3 regions of the Janthinobacterium rivuli genome follow, and region 2 is predicted to be linked to each of the others. Evidence: predicted binding sites of a transcription regulator. Region 2 holds the regulator's gene; each other region holds the start of a gene.
The links. The regulator FNR, encoded in region 2, switches genes on or off when oxygen is low (the NO sensors DNR and NnrR bind a similar motif). The targets are predictions, from matches to a motif close to TTGATNNNNATCAA.

Region 1 (2,200 bases), 2.6 Mb from region 2:
CCAGCGGTTCGCCGGCCAGCATGTCGAGTTCGATCACGCTTTCCGGGCCGATGGCCATCAACTCTTCCAGCGAGATGCGGGCCGAGCCCACTTCCAGGGTCAGGGTGACGGGAATCTTGCGCATCATCTGCGGAATGTCGCGCCGCGCACGGCCGCTGGCCACGTCGGACACATCGCCCTGCTCGATGATCATGTCATCGCCCAGGTCTTCCAGCAGGGTTTCGCTCTGGTTGGTATCGGTCATATTCATATTATTCGACATCTTCAAAGGAGGTTAAACAGAGCTTGCCCTTGTGTTCGGAAACAGCAGCTGTAAATAAACGGGAGTCGTCGAGCATGACGTCGGTACGGCTGAGGCTGACGGGAATCACGTCGCCCACGCGCAGGTCGAACAAGGCGCCCAGTTGCACCTGTTTGCTGACGAGCCGGCCTTCCAGGGTCACTTGCAGGCGCGACGCGAGCGGGCGTACGCTGCCGCGCAGGGCTTTCTTCGCTTGCGCGCGCTCGGGCAGCAAGCCGCGCAGCACGTCGGCCATCAGGCGCTTGTCCAGCGAGAACCAGAACTGGCCGCTCTGCCCCGCCTCGACGTCGCTGAGCGCCACGGTGACGATCCAGCTGCCGCGCACCGGATGCACGCCCGACTGCACGGCGACCTCGGCACTGGTGTCGATGTCGCTGCTTTTGCCTAGGGTTTGCAGATTCTTGTGGACGCGGGAAATCAAACTGTTGACCAACTGTTGTCCCAGCACCACAGCGAGGCGCTCTTCCGTGGCCGTCACGCGCACCTGCGCCGGATCGGGCAACGCGCCCTTGGCGCCGGCACTACCATAGCGATAGTTCAGCACGCTCAAGAGTATCTGCCGCTCGAGGGCAAAGCCCGTCTGGCTGGCCGGCGTGGAAAAACTCAGCCAGCGGTTCACGCTGTCCTCGTTTTCCACGCGCGACAAGGTGACGGCGTCGATCTGGAAATTGCCCCAGTAGCGACGGCTCATCGGCTGGCGCAGGGCCACGGCCAGGTCGTCGCGCAGCTGGGCGCCGAATACATGCAGCAAATGGACAGGACGTCCAAGCAGACAGGAATCGAGGACTTGATGGCGCACAGTTTGATCTGTCTTGGTAAGGATTGTCATGTAGTGGTCATGTCGGTATTGCGGTGGCAGAACAAATTATACGGATCGCCCGAAATTAAATACAGCATCATCTTGACCCAGGGTACTGGTCCGCAAGCAAACGATTGCGCATCGTATCGCATGCTAGATGACTACGGTGCTGAACAATACATGAAAAAGCTAAATATTGCCATGTATCAATATTCCTTGAGGCAATCCTCTCTTTACTTTATAGTTGCCGCGAGGTAAGCTTATAGCGAGAAAATAGTGATTTGCAGTGCGCCATTCCGCTTACCTGATTCCGGTTTTTATGGCAGTTTTCAGTTTCCTTATTGCCACCAGAAGAAACTTTTATCAGATAATTATTAGTTGTCATGGCCATGTAAATCATATCGGCGCGGGTCTGCCGGGTTTGTTTGAATCTGCTTGAGCGGATGGTGTGGCAACTGATAAAACTGATGGGCCCTGTCATTCGGGCCGGGCGCGATGGCATTCAATGAAATGCCTGCCGGAATGGCAACACCAGTAATTTCTGATTGATACGTCACCGCATATTGAAAGTAGAGGGCACGATGAGCAACGAACTCGCAGGTCTGATCAAGGCCGATCTGGCAGCACTGAGCAACGACGCGCGCGCCCTGGGCGCCAGCATCGCGCCTGCCGCCCAATTCGGCGCCCCGGAACAATCGGGCTTCTCCTTCGCGCAAAGCATGAAAGACGCCATTGGCAAGGTCAACGGCGACGACCGCATGGCGGCGCAGAAAATGAGCGACGTCGACAGCGGCAAGAGCGACGACATGGTCGGCGCCATGCTGGCCAGCCAGGAAGCGAGCCTGTCCTTCTCCATGTTGATGCAAGTGCGCAACAAGGTCATGGGCGCCGTCGACGAACTCATCAAACTGCCTCTGTAATCTTCACGCCCTGAACCACGCCCAGCCTCCCAGCGAAAGTTATCCCAAGTGATTACCCCCATGAAGTCCGCATTTGCGCGCTGGCGCCTTGGCGCCCAGCCCGCCATCCCGCCCGCCCTGCTGAAAAACCTGGTTCCCATCGTCGTGCTGGCCATCGGCATCACCGCCATGGTGACCATG
Region 2 (2,200 bases):
GCCGGGCCGTCAGGGTGACGATCTGCAGCAGCATGCCCAGCTTGTCGTCGAGCTCGGCAGCGGTGCGGCTGATCAGGGATGACTGCTGGCTCAGCAGTACTCGGGTGAAGTCGTCGCGCATGTGCTGCACCTGGATCATGGTGACCAGCGCGATCATGGCGATCGAGGTCAGGCTGGTGGCCAGCGCGACTTTTGCTTTGATGCCGAGAGGCTTCATGATTTCCTTTTCAGTACCGGACGGCACAGGCGGCAAGTAATGCTGTCAGGAATTTTCCTATCAATACCCCAGCTTGGCAAGCGGCGCCGCGCAAATTGCCCTCCCCGCATGGGCTTTTGACGATGTTGCCATATAATTAAAGTCGGAACGTCGTTTATTCAGCGAAATTGCCGTGAAATTGGCACACGGCAACCCTGTATGCAGTAAACTTGTTGTTGCATTTTCTAAAAGGTACCGACATGACTGAAGCGCTACTCACTCCAACCTTGCCTACAGTGAACGTGGAAGCGTTGCGTGCGCGATGCTCGACCTGCAGCATGCATCAATTGTGCCTGCCGATGGGCCTCGATATGGGCGACATGGACAGGCTGGACCAGATCATCGGCCGCCGCCGCAAGATCGTGCGCGGCGCCTCGCTGTTCCGCATCGGCGACTCGTTCCAGAACCTGTACGCGATCCGCCTGGGGCACTTCAAGACGTACCAGATCAATCCCGGTGGCGAAGAGCAGGTGACGGGCTTTCAGATGGCCGGCGAACTGCTGGGCATGGACGCCATCAGCGCCGACCGCCACCACTGTAATGCGGTGGCGCTGGAAGACAGCGAAGTGTGTGAAATCCCGTTTTCCAGCCTGGAACAATTGCTGGGCAATATGCCGACCCTGCTGCGCCATTTCCACCGCATGATGAGTCAGGAAATCACGCGCGAGCAAAGCGTCATGCTATTGCTGGGCAATATGCAGGCGACGCAGCGTTTTGCCGCCTTCATCGTCAACCTGGCGTCGCGCTATGAAGCGCGCGGCTATTCGAGCAGCAAATTCCAGCTGCGCATGTCGCGCGAGGAAATCGGCAACTACCTGGGCCTGACCATCGAAAGCGTCAGCCGCCTGCTGTCGAAGTTCAAGAAGGAAGGCTGGCTGCGCGTCTCGAACCGAGAAATTGAAATCTTGCAGCCGGCAAAATTGAAGGCCATCACGGCCGGTACCGACGTCTGCAAATAAGGCCTACAGCTCTTCATCGGCGTGCAGCGCGATGCTGCGTTGCAGCGGCCAGGTCCAGATGCCGGACAGGCGCCACTCGCGTTTGTCGTTTTCCACCAGCACTTGCCAGCGGCTGCGCTCGAGCATCGGCAGCGCCACCGAGAAATTGCCGGCCGCATCGGGCCGCACCAGCAGCTTGATGTCCTTTTCCGGCAGGGTCGCATGCGCCAGGTGCAGCTGCAGCGGACCCTGGTAAGCTTTGCCGAAGCTGTGCACGGAACCACTGAGGCGCGCTGACGCCACGTCGTAGGACAAGCTGGTAGCCATCGCCAGGTCGCTGGCGATCGTGTCGCGCTTCAAATCCTGGTTGATCGCCTTGCCCTGCTTGTAATAGTCGCCCACCACCAGCGCATCGGGCTGCGTAAACGCGATATAGCCCATGAAGCTGCCGACGACCACGGACAGGCCGGGACCGATCATCAGCAGCCATGGCCAGCGATGCTTGTACCACGGTGCAACGGGAGGCTGCAGTTTCAGACTGTCGGACATGGTATTTCTCCTGTGTAAACGGCCAGTCCCCATGCGGGAACCGGCCTTCCTGCTTTAACGCGGCACGATGAATACCGCGCTTTCGCGCACATGCAGCGAGGGGTTGTCCAGCGATTGCAATTCGATCGCAATCTTGTTCGAACCCTTCTCGCCGACGCCGTGCGGCACGCGCAGGCGGATCGGCCAGCCCAGCGTTTCCGTCGGCTGCAAGGTCACTTCTTCACGCGTCAGCAAGGTCAGGCCCGGCAAGCCGGAAGCGCTGATCTTGAAATGCTGGCTTTGCTCGGACGTGTTCATGATCTGCAGGCGGTAGACGTTTTCGATCATGCCGTCTTCCACTTCGCGTCCCATCGAACCGCGGTCGCGGATCACGTCCATTTTCAGGGGCGTGCGCAGGGCCAGCGAGGTACATACGGCGATGATGATCAGGGCCAGGATGGAAGTGTAGATCAGGACG
Region 3 (2,200 bases), 790 kb from region 2:
GCGCCGCTTCCTGGCTCACTTGCACGCCGTCATTGCCGACGGCCGTCACGCGCACGCGCACGCCGGGCAAGATCCAGCCGGAAGGCAGGACGGCACTGAAATTGCCGTTGAAACTGTCATCGTTCTTCGTCGCCGGCAAGAGCGCCGGCCCCGTCATCGCGATGCTGCCCAGATTGCTGCCATTGGCGGCCGTCGCATTCAAGGTGACAGCCGGGCTGGTCTGGCCCACTTGCGCGCCCAGCACGGACACGCGCACGGCGGCCGGCTTGCCGCGCGTCAGGCGCAAGGCTGTATTGCTGGCGTTCAAATTCAGTACTTGCGCGAAATCAATGCTGCCCAGGGTAAAGGCCGACACCGTGCCCGCATTCACGGCGATGCGCGACGCGGCCGACAGCATCACGTTGCCCGTTGCCGAGGCTGGCGCGGACAGCAGCAGCTGGCTGGCGCTGGCGCTGACGATGACGGCAGGCGTATTGCCCACCGAAGCCGAGCTGACCTGATCGAGATTGCTGCCCTGCAGCGTCACCGACAAGGTCGTGCCGTTGACGACCGACGAGATCGACGTCACCGCCACGCTGGCCAGGACCGTGTACGCGTCGCCGCTGGCGACATCGTTGTAGGGACCGCGCACCGTCAGTGCGCCAGTCGCGGCGCCCGCAGGCACCAGCACCGTCACGCTGCTGGCCGTCTGGCTTTGCGGCGTTGCCGCCGCGCCATTGCCAAACTGTACCGCCGTCACGGCGCCCATGCCGGCGCCCGTGATCGTCACGCTGGAACCGACACCGCCCGTCGCCGGTGCGACGCTGCCCACGCTCAATGGCAGGTACACAGTGACGTTATAGCTGGTGGCCGCCGTGCCGCTGGCGCTGACCAGGCTCAAGGCGCCCGTGACGGGCACGCCCGGCATGGCCAGAGTCACGCTGGTGTCGCTGCTGGCACTGGCGGCAACGTTCACGCCACCCACCTGGAAAGCCGTCACACGGCTCAGATTCGTGCCCGTCACCACCAGGCTGCCACCGATGGCGACATTCGCCGCCGAGACGGCCGTCACGGCGGGAATCAGGACGGGCGTACCCGAGGTGGTCGCCACCACCGTGTCGCCACCACCACCGCCCCCGCCGCCGCAGGCGGACAGGCCCAGCATGACAAACAATGCTACAAGCAAATGGTTTTTCATGGCTGGCAACCATGTTGATGCAGCGCGATGCCGGGGAGGACACGAGATAAATGTGACATATTGGTGACTTTTGGTGAGAATTTAATTTCGAAGAACCAATATTATGGGTTAATTCGATTCCTAAAGACAACTATTAATGCTTTTGATTCAATTGGTTTTGATAATAATTAAAATATCTTCTTGGCAAATTTTATTTTGAGCATTATTGGCTTCACTCTGCATTGGCTTAAATCGAAATTACTTTCCTTTGCAGCTATTGCTATTCGGTTCATTAAAAATATGCTGATATGGCGCAAATAATGTGGAAATTTTTCCACAGCCTAGAGAGCAGTATCTCCCTGCCAACTTTGGCGGAAAAATTAACGTTTTGAGTAAGATTTTCAGGAATGTCATTTTCAGAAGCTGGCGTGGCGGAGGGCGATGTGTTGCAATGTGTTGCAACCACGCCTGCCGTGGGGCGAACGGCCGCTTTTGCTTAAAACCAAAGCAGCCTGATGCCGTATAATTTTAGACCCGGTGAAATCAGGCGATTGCCACCTTCTGCCTGCCCTACCCGGCCGGCACTCTCCGTCAGCTGATCCTGCTGGCCGCATCCGCCTCGTACCTGTCTTGTCGCCGCGCCGCCGCCCGTTTGCCTATTGAAAGCATGAAATGAACGATACCGTGATCCCCGCCATGTCCCCGACCGAAGCCACCTTGCGCGCCATTCTTGCGCGACGGATCATGATTCTCGACGGCGCGATGGGCACGATCATCCAGCAATACAAGCTCGACGAAGAAGCGTACCGTGGCGGCCCCGCCGGCCGCTTCATCGATTTCACCGCGCCGGCCGACAGTGGCGCGCGCGAACTGTTCGTCAAGGGCAATAATGAATTGCTGACCCTGACGCAGCCGCACATCATCCAGGAAATCCACGAGCGCTACCTGGCGGCCGGCGCCGACCTGATCGAAACGAATACCTTCGGCGCCACGACCATCGCGCAAGACGATTACCACATGGCCCACCTGGCCTATGAAATGAAC

Region 1: a site for FNR is predicted at 1,297-1,310, ahead of P9875_RS13535 (FliM/FliN family flagellar motor switch protein). Genes of this name have one in related genera too.
Region 3: a site for FNR is predicted at 1,335-1,348, ahead of P9875_RS04875 (IPT/TIG domain-containing protein). Genes of this name have one in related genera too.

What each region holds. Positions count from the first base shown of each region.
Region 1 is NZ_CP121464.1:2,936,986-2,939,185, reverse strand. It holds gene P9875_RS13540 (FliM/FliN family flagellar motor switch protein) at 1-250, opposite strand, end outside; gene P9875_RS13535 (FliM/FliN family flagellar motor switch protein) at 252-1,100, opposite strand; gene P9875_RS13530 (flagellar hook-basal body complex protein FliE) at 1,682-2,020, shown strand; gene fliF (flagellar basal-body MS-ring/collar protein FliF) at 2,081-2,200, shown strand, end outside.
Region 2 is NZ_CP121464.1:289,924-292,123, reverse strand. It holds gene P9875_RS01235 (response regulator) at 1-217, opposite strand, end outside; gene fnr (fumarate/nitrate reduction transcriptional regulator Fnr) at 457-1,215, shown strand; gene P9875_RS01225 (FixH family protein) at 1,219-1,743, opposite strand; gene ccoG (cytochrome c oxidase accessory protein CcoG) at 1,798-2,200, opposite strand, start outside.
Region 3 is NZ_CP121464.1:1,077,617-1,079,816, reverse strand. It holds gene P9875_RS04875 (IPT/TIG domain-containing protein) at 1-1,165, opposite strand, end outside; gene metH (methionine synthase) at 1,853-2,200, shown strand, end outside.